Regions from separate parts of the Janthinobacterium sp. DSP2-3-3 genome, predicted to be linked through region 1. Evidence: predicted binding sites of a transcription regulator. Region 1 holds the regulator's gene; the other holds the start of a gene.
What was found. Region 1 encodes FliA, which starts transcription of late flagellar genes. Its sites were predicted from a motif close to CTAAAGTTTNNNNNNNNNNNGCCGNTA; they were not measured.

Region 1 (4,684 bases):
CTTGGCTTGCGCCTTGCACGCGCATTGCGCCAGTGGCTGGCGGCATGCGGGACACATGCGGCCCGTTTCGGTGGAATACACGAGACCGCCCAGGGAACTGCTTTTCATGATCGAGAGATAAAAAAGGGAGAAGGCCGCGATTGTACCAAGCGTCGGGGTTCAGTTGGCGGGAGCCGGCGCAGGTGCAGGTGCAATGGGCGCCGTCGGCACTTCCGTCACCGTTTCCGGGATGCCGGACAAAATCGTCACGGCGACCCTGCGGTTGCGCGCGCGTCCTTCCGGCGTGGCGTTCGGCGCCACGGGAATGTTGTCGGCGTGGCCCACGGCCGTCAGGCGCGAGGCTTGCACGCCGCTGGCGATGAACAGGCGCACCACGGCGCTGGCGCGCGCGGCCGACAATTCCCAGTTCGAGGCAAAGGTCGAATTACTGATCGGCTGGACATCCGTATGCCCCTCCACCTGCACGTCGTGCGTATCATCCTTGAGCAGCACGGCCACCGCGCGCAAGGCCTGGTCCGATTCGGCAGTCAGCCCTGCGGCGCCCGGGTCGAACAACACGCTGGCATTGATTTCCACGCTCACGCCGCGGCTCGTCTGCGTCACCCTGACTTTACCTTCCTTGACCAGCGGTGCCAGGGTGGACGTCAGGTCCTGCGCCAAACGCGTCATGTGTTCGCGCTCGCGGCGGATGGCTTCCGTGCGACGTTTCAGGGCGGGATTGGGCAGCGGGATCGCCTGCGGCGCTTCCATGATGATGGGCGGCGCGCCCTTTTCCAGGCTGAAGGCCTGGCCGATGGCGTTCTGGAAGACGCGGTACTTGCCCTCGTTGACTTGCGAAATCGCATACATGACAACAAAGAAGGCGAACAGCAAGGTGATGAAGTCGGCGTACGAGATCAGCCAGCGGTCCTGGTTGTCCGGCTCCTCGTCATACTTCCTGCGCGCGCGCCGCATCATGCTCAGTGCTCGTGCAGCAGGCTGGCCACGCGCTCTTCGATGATGCGCGTATGGTCACCCGTGGCGATGTCGTACAGCACGGCGGCCGTGATTTCATACTGCAGCACGCGGCGCGAGACGATGGCTTTGAGTTTATTCGCCACCGGCAGGAACAACAGATTGGCCAGGCCCACGCCGTAGATGGTGGAGACAAAGGCCACGGCGATGCCGCTACCTAATTTACTCGGGTCGGTGAGGTTTTCCATGACGTGGATCAGGCCCAGCACGGCGCCCAAAATACCGATGGTGGGCGAATAGCCGGCCGCCGATTCCCACACCTTGACGGCCTGGCGCTCGGCCAGCTCGTAGGCGGAGATTTCCACGTCGAGCAGCTGGCGTAGCTTGTCGGGGGCGATACCGTCGACGATCATGCGCAAACCCTTGGCGTTGAAGCGGTCGGCCGTGTTTTCCATCAGGCGCTCGAGCGCCAGCGGGCCGTCGCGGCGCGCCGTCAAACTCCATTGTCCGATGTCACGCGCCAGCGCGGCGCGCGTGTCGGCCGGCGGCAGGAAGACCCAGCGCAGCATTTCGAGGCCGCGCACGAAAGTGCGCAGCTGCGTTTGCAGCAGCACGGCGCCGAAGGTGCCGACAATGACGATGGCAAAGGCGGCCGGCTGCAGCAGGGAGGCCATCTTGCCGCCTTCCAGTGCCTGGCCGACCAAGAGGCCCGCCAGCGCCAGCGCCAGCCCGATTACGCTGGACCAGTCCACGCCAGCTCCCTCAAAGTTGCGCGCAGGCGCGCGACGGCCTGGGTATGCAGTTGCGAGACGCGCGATTCGGAGACACCCATCACCGCGCCGATCTCCTTCAGGTTCAGCTCTTCTTCGTAATACAGGCCCATGAGTATTTTCTCGCGTGGCGGCAGCGCGTCGATGGCATCGATCACGGATTGCCGGAAATCGGTATCGAGCAGGGATCGCAAGGGGTCGCTGTCCTCGTCCACGCAATGGCGGTCGAGGAAGCTGTCATTGCCGTCCGGGTCATGAAAGTCTTCGTAGTACAGCAATTGGTGGCCGCCGCCGTCGCCCAGCATTTCCTGGTAGTCGGGCAGCGACATTTTCAGCAGTTTCGCCACTTCCGACTCCGTCGGCGGGTGGCCCAGGCGCTGCTGCAGGGTACTCATCGCCTCTTCGATCTTGCGCATGTTTTGGCGCATGCTGCGCGGCAGCCAGTCGCTGGTGCGCAATTCGTCAAGCATCGCGCCGCGGATGCGCAGCACGGCATACGTTTCGAACTGCGCGCCATGCGTCTCTTCATAGCGGGTAATGGCGTCGAGCAGGCCGATCATGCCGGCCTGGATCAGGTCATCGACCTCGACCGAAGGCGGCAATTTCGCCTTCATATGGTGCGCCAGACGCTTCACCAGCGGAATGTGCTCCGTCAGCAAATAGTCCTTGTTCGATTTCCCTTTGACCGTGTACATAGGCTGCTTATTGTTTTAACTGCTATCGTGTGCTGATTGATGGAATCAGACGCTGAACTGGTGCGGGCTCCCCGTCTGGTACAAGGTGCCACCAAGCACCGGCGCCGCCGAACGGGCCAGCCGCTCGGCCAGTCCGCGAAACGCCACCGAGGCTCCCGCCAGCGGAAAGGCATCGACCACGCTGCGGCCCAGACGCGCCGCGCGGTGCAGATACTCATCGGCAGGCACCGACCCCATCGAGGTCAGTTTCACGGCCAGGTAGCGGCTCGCCGCCTGCGCCATATTATCGTATACCACCTTTGCCTCGGATTCGGAAGCGCCGGTGACCAGAATGCCAAACGGACGGCGTCCCAGTTCCTGGCTCAGGCGCTTGATCAGGCAGTACGCCGCCTTGATCGAAGTGGCGCTGGTCGAGACTTGCACCACGATGTCGGACGAGGCCATCAGCGGCACGGGGAAGCAATCGCCCTGGTCGGCCACGACGCCGTCGACCAGCACGATGCCGCTCTGGCGCGCCAGCACTTCGAAGGTCTTGCCCAGGCGGCGCAGTTCTTCCTCGCCCGCATAGTCCATGCTGTCCATCAGGTGGTTGCGCGCCCCCAGGCTGGCCACGCCAAAGCCTTGCGGCACTTGGTGGATGACCTGGTTCAAGGCGCACTGCTGGCGCGCCACGTCGCGCAGGCTGGCGCCGTGCGCCAATCCCAGGCGGGCAGCGACACCATCGCTGCCGCCACTGGCGTCGAGCAGCAGCACATCATTGCCGCCGTAGGCCAGCGAGGCGCCCAGGTTGACCAACATGGCACCTTTGTCATCTTGCGGCGTGGCCGATAAAAATGTCAGCACGCGCGGCTGCGGGCCGGCCAGCATGCGGCGCAAGCCTTCGGCCTGGTCGAAATCGAAATTAGCCAAGGTGCACCCCGCGCGCTTCATTGTTGCGGGCGGCCGCCTGCGCCATCAGCAGCGGCAGTTCGGCATCGGAAAACTGCGTCGCCGCCGCATCGCGCTTGAGCTTGAAGGCGCGGTCGATCAGGTAGCCGCGGTCGGCCAGGTACAGATCTTCCGGCACGCGCTGGCCGTTCGACACATAAAACAGGTTCAGCTTCTGGCGGATCACCACGTCGAGCACATTGCCGATCGAAGCCGCTTCATCGAGCTTGGTCATGATGCAGCCGGCCAGGCCGCTGCCCTGGTAGGCGCGCACCACTTCATTCAGGGTTTCCTGGGTCGCCGTGGAATTCAGGCACAGCAGGCGTTTCACATCGGCGCCGGCGCCCGACAGCATGGCCACCTGTTCCGTGACCATCTGGTCGCGCTGGCTCACGCCCACCGTATCGATCAGCACCGTGTGCTTGTTTTTCAATTCTTTCAGGGCGATGCGCAAGTCCGCTTCATCCTTCACCGAATGCACCATCACGCCGAGGATCTTGCCATAGATGCGCAACTGTTCATGCGCGCCGATACGGTAGGCATCGGTGGTGATCAGGGCCAGCTTTTCCGGGCCGTGGCGCATCACGCAGCGGGCAGCCAGCTTGGCCGTGCTGGTGGTCTTGCCGACGCCGGTCGGCCCCACCAGCGCGAACACGCCGCCCTGCTCCAGCATGGCGTCTTCATTGGCCACCGTATTCAGGTTACGGCTGAGGACGGTCTTGATCCAGCGCATGCTTTGCGCGCCATCGAGGCCGGCGGGCAGCTTGTCGATCAGATAGCGCGCCAGGCTGGCCGAAAAGCCGGCCGCCAGCATTTCGCGCAGCACCACGGCTTTTTGCGGCTCGCGCTGCTGCGTCGAGCCCCACGAAATTTCCGCCAGTTGGGTTTCCATCATGCCGCGCATGGCGCGGATTTCATTCATCATGCCGCTCATCTCGGCGGCGGCATTCTCTTTGACGTGCGCCAGCGCGCTGGCCATCATCTGCTGCATGCGGGCCATGTCCACTGGCTCGGAAGAAGCCTGGCGCGGCGCTGGCTGGCGTTGTGTCGGGGTAGCCGGGCGCTGGGCCGGGGCTGCCTGACGCTGCGGCGTGGCGAACTGGGTCTGCAACTGGGGACGGGGCTGGGCCATTTCGGACGCGGCCGGCGGCGAGGCCAGCGAAGCGGCATCGTCATTGGCCAGCGCGAGGATTTCCACCACGCCATCGGCCTGGCGGTTCGACAGGATCACGGCATCGGGGCCCAGCGCTTCGCGCACCTTGCGCAGCGCATCGCGCGACGAGGCGCCCGTAAATTTCTTCACATTCATGACCGGCCTCCCAAGGCGGGGGTGGCGCA
Region 2 (4,684 bases), on a different contig from region 1:
CCCCAGGCGGCCTTGGTGGCTTCGTCCTTGCTCTGGAAGTCGTTGTAGCCGCAGCCCGTCAGGATGCCGGCCAGGACGGTGACGCTCAGCGCCAGGCGCAGCCATTTGGTGAATTGATTGGTGATTTGCATGATGGGTTCCGTGCAGAATAAGGGAGGTGAAGCAAATATACCTGAAACGGCCCGGGATGTCGGTTTAATAAGCGCTGGCAGCCGTCCCTGGCGACCTTGCCGCGCCGTGGCAACCCTGCGCCGCGTTACAATACGGGGTTTGCAACTGAATATAGAGAAGGTGTGCCGTGAATTTCATCAATAAATTATCCGCCGCATGGACGGCCAATAATTCCCTGCTGTGCGTGGGACTGGACCCCGACCTGGCGAAACTGCCGGCCGAATTGCGCGACTTGCCCGATGGAATCACCACCTTTTGCACGCGCATCATCGATGCCACGGCCGACCTGGCCTGCGCCTTCAAGCCGCAGATCGCGTATTTCGGCGCGCTGGGCGCGGAAAAGCAGCTGGAAGACATCTGCCGCTACGTGCGCGCACACTATCCGCACATCCCCCTGATCCTCGACGCGAAACGGGGCGACATCGGCGCCACGGCCACGCAATATGCGCGCGAAGCGTTCGAGCGCTACGGCGCCGACGCCGTCACCGTGAACCCGTACATGGGCGAGGATTCGCTCGATCCTTACCTGGCGTGGCAAGACCGCGGCGTGATCATCCTGTGCCGCACCTCGAATCCGGGCGGCTCCGACCTGCAATTTCTCGACACGGATGGCGTGCCCCTGTACCAGCGCGTGGCGCGCCTGGTGGCCGAGAAATGGAACAAGAACGGCCAGTGCGCGCTTGTCGTCGGCGCCACTTTCCCTGAAGAACTGGCGCAAGTGCGCGCCATCGTCGGCGACATGCCGCTGCTGGTGCCCGGCATCGGCGCCCAGGGCGGCGACATCGCCGCCACCGTCGGCGCGGGCCAGACAGCCAACGGCATGGGCATGATGATCAGCTCTTCGCGCGCCATCATCTACGCCACGCCGCAAGCGGGCGAAGATTTCGCCGATGCGGCGCGTCGCGTGGCGATCGAGACGCGCGATGCCATCAATCAACACCGCGCGTCTGATGGTGTCTGACATAAGCTACTGCGCGTCGCGATTTGCGGCCGGCGATGCTCACTGTGCTATAGCACAGTTGCGCTTCTCGGCCGCAACTCTCATCCGCTCGCTACGCTTCTGTCAGGCACCGTGATGACTGTTGTTTGTCATCCATGCAAAATGCCGGGCTAGCCCGGCATTTTGCATTTAGTCTCTCTGTGGTGCGACGATCTCCGCGTAATCGTAGAGTTCGCCCAATATCTCTTCCCCCCGCTCATCGACTGATTCCGACAGCACGTCGATTTCCGTAAACAGCATTTCGATGGTGCGGGCGCCGCCGTCGCCGTCGAACAGGCGGGCCGCGCGGTGCTGTTCCCAGCGCAGGTTTTCCGCTTCGCTCAGGGTTTGCGGGAAATTGCGGGCACGGTAGCGGAACAGCAATTCTTGCAAGCGTTCGTCGGCAAACGAGGGGCGCGCCGTGGCCAGCTTGACCGGTGTATCGCGGCGCAAGGATTCGAGCAGGCGGCGGTCGTCGTTGCTGACGAAACCGTTGTACAAATCCTCATCCACATCCAACGCGACATGCGCGCCCGGGCGCTGGAACACTTCGGCCCAGATCGTATCCATGTTCGGCACCGTGGCAGCCAGCTGGGCGTTGAGCTTCGCGGCGTCCAGATCGATGCCCCATTGCGCGGCCATGGCGGGCGACAGGGTTTTCAGATTGCCGACCAGCATGGGCGACTTGTTCAGGTGCACGCTTTTCACGGGCAGGCGGGTCATGCCTTCCGGCATGGCATCCTTGCGCGTGAACAAACGCGTGCGGATGGTGTCGGCGTCCAGCGCGAACAGTTCACGCGGGTCGTACTGGCAATCCCAGACGAGGATTTCATTTTTGTTGCTCGGGTGCGTGGCCAGTGGCCAGACGATGCCCAGGCAGCCCCGTTCGGCAGGGAACATGCCGGACACGTGCAGGAAGGGCTGGCGCTCGCTGGCGGCCAAGTGCATGCCCATTTCGCTGGCGACCCTGTCCTTCTTGTGCAGCGCCAGGCAAAACTCGAACAGTTTCGGCTGCTTTTCCTTGATCAGGCGGGCCAGGGCGATGGTGGCGCGCACGTCAGACAGTGCATCGTGCGCCGCTTCGTGGACCAGGCCATTGGCCTTGCTCAGGTGTTCCAGTTTGAAGCTGGTCTGGCCATCGTCGCGCTTCGGCCATTGAATGCCTTCCGGGCGCAGCGCGTGCATCATGCGCACCACGTCGAGGATATCCCAGCGGCCGCAATGGTTTTTCCATTCGCGCGCATACGGGTCGATCAGGTTGCGCCAGAACAGGAAACGCGTGACTTCATCGTCGAAACGGATGGTGTTGTAGCCCACGCCGATGGTGCCCGGTTCCGAAAAGGCCGCTTCGATGGTGGCAGCGAACTGGTGTTCTGGCACGCCCAGCTGCAGACACTGCTGCGGGGTGATGCCCGTGATCAGGCACGATTGCGGGTCGGGCAGGAAATCATTGGCCGGCTGGCAATACAGCATGATCGGCTCGCCGATCTCGTTGAGTTCGGCATCCGTGCGGATGGCGGCGAACTGGGCCGGGCGGTCGCGGCGCGGCTGGGCGCCAAAGGTTTCGTAGTCGTGCCAAAGGAAAGTCTGGGTAGTCATTGATGGTCGTTGCTTAATTGGTTGTCTGGGCCGCTCAAAGAGTCGCTGCTACAGTTTTCTGAAAACCTGCCGATACTACACGAGAGGATGGTCATCATTGCGTTTCCCGCATGGTGGCATATATTGCCCGTTCAAGGAGGTCTATCGTGTCAATTCCCATCGCCGCAAGCGGCAATTCCACCCCTTCCGTGACTTCCGTCAGTACGGGCGTTGCCGGCAAGGACGATAAAGTCCAGCAAAAGGACGGCGTCAACACTGAAATGAGCGTGAACGACCGCAGCAAGCTGCAATTGAACGCCTCCATCATGCAGGCGTCGCTGAACGTGTCGATCGGATCGGAAAACGAGCCGCTGGCGCTGCTGTACAAGACGGCCATCACGAATATCAATGAAGCGCTGAAGGGCCAGTACGGCGAGGACGCGATCCAGAACGCCGCGTCGCAGGATAATAGTGCCGAAGCGACGGCGAGCCGCATTGTATCGCTGTCGACGGGTTTTTTTGACGCCTACAAGAAACAGAATCCCGGCATGGACGACGATACGGCGCTGACCAAGTTCATGGACACCATCAGCGGCGGCATGGAAAAAGGCTTCAAGGAAGCGCGCGATATCCTGGAAGGCTTGAAAGTGTTGCAAGGCGATATCGCCGGCAATATCGACAAGACCTATACATTGGTGCAGAAGGGCTATGCGGATTTCATCGCCGCGCACAGCAGCAAGAAGGATGAGGCCGCCAAGCCGGATGCCGGCAAGCCGGCCGACAGCAAGCCGGCCGACAGCAAGGCTGCCTGAGTTACAGCGCGACTCTGTTGCGGCCCGATGCTTTTGCCCGGTAAAGGGCCGCATCGGCCGCCGCGATCAGCGCTTCGTCGTCCTGTTCGGCCGCCAGGCTGGCCACGCCGAAGGAACCCGTGATGTGCGGCAGCGCGCTGCGCATGTCGGCGAAAATGACGGCTTGCTGCATGCGCTCGCACAAGCGCTCGGCGACCCGCAGAGCCACGTTTTCGCTGGTGTCGGGCAAGATCACCATCATTTCCTCGCCACCATAGCGCACGGCAAAATCCGTGGGCCGCAGGGCCGCGCCCAGCACTTGCGCGGCGATGCGCAGTGCCTGGTCGCCCGCCTGGTGGCCGTGGGTGTCGTTGAAACGCTTGAAATGGTCGAGGTCTATCATCACCAGCGATAGCGGTGAGTTGCTGGCGTGGGCGGTGACGATCATGTTCGGCAGTAAATCGGTCAGCCAGGCGCGGTTATACAAGCCCGTCAGGCTGTCGACCATCGATAGCTGGCGGTAGAACTCGCCCAGTTTCTGGCGCCGGCGCAGCAGGGCATTGGCGGCGCGGATGCGGAAGGACAGCAAGCGCAGCAGGTTGCGTGCCAGGCCGTTCGATTGCTCGATCAATTCCCAGACGACGGCCGCGTCGATCACCAGCAAGTCAGTTTCTTCCAGGGCGGAAATGGCGGCCAGGTTGCTCGCTTCATCGAGCACCGATTGTTCGCCCACGCTCTCGCCGGGCAAGACCTTGCTGACAGTGCCGTCATCCATGCCCGTGTGGGTGTCGGCCGCCACGGCCAGCGAGCCGCGCAGGACGATGTACAGGCTGGTGCCCTGACTGTCGGCAATGGCTTCGCCTGCTTCGAGGCGCATCACGGGACAGGGCGCCAGCATGGCGGCCGTCTGGCTGTCCGCAGCATCGCTAAATAGCTGTAAATCGCCGATGTTGCAGCCTGAAGCACCGAAGTTGCCGATCTGTTCCACAATCATACTTTCATAAAGCCGGCGCGCGCGAGCAGAGGGCCGGTAGCTTCATGATAGCGTAATGCAGCCTTGGCTGTAACGGCAAAAGCTTGCTTGATGTCACTTACTGTGGGAAATACGACAATTATTTCATTCTCGCGTACATGCGCTGGAATGCTGATGCTTTTGGCATTGTGG

Region 2: a site for FliA is predicted at 2,798-2,824, ahead of ACP7DE_RS13650 (DUF5610 domain-containing protein). Genes of this name have one in related genera too.

What each region holds. Positions count from the first base shown of each region.
Region 1 covers NZ_JAFCWA010000003.1:302,416-307,099, reverse strand. The annotation lists gene ACP7DE_RS08120 (translation initiation factor Sui1) at 1-108, opposite strand, end outside; gene motD (flagellar motor protein MotD) at 160-954, opposite strand; gene ACP7DE_RS08110 (flagellar motor protein) at 960-1,706, opposite strand; gene ACP7DE_RS08105 (RNA polymerase sigma factor FliA) at 1,688-2,419, opposite strand; gene ACP7DE_RS08100 (MinD/ParA family ATP-binding protein) at 2,465-3,328, opposite strand; gene flhF (flagellar biosynthesis protein FlhF) at 3,321-4,655, opposite strand.
Region 2 covers NZ_JAFCWA010000006.1:59,253-63,936, forward strand. The annotation lists gene ACP7DE_RS13635 (LemA family protein) at 1-131, opposite strand, end outside; gene pyrF (orotidine-5'-phosphate decarboxylase) at 299-1,132, shown strand; gene sbcB (exodeoxyribonuclease I) at 1,301-2,749, opposite strand; gene ACP7DE_RS13650 (DUF5610 domain-containing protein) at 2,896-3,540, shown strand; gene ACP7DE_RS13655 (GGDEF domain-containing protein) at 3,542-4,507, opposite strand.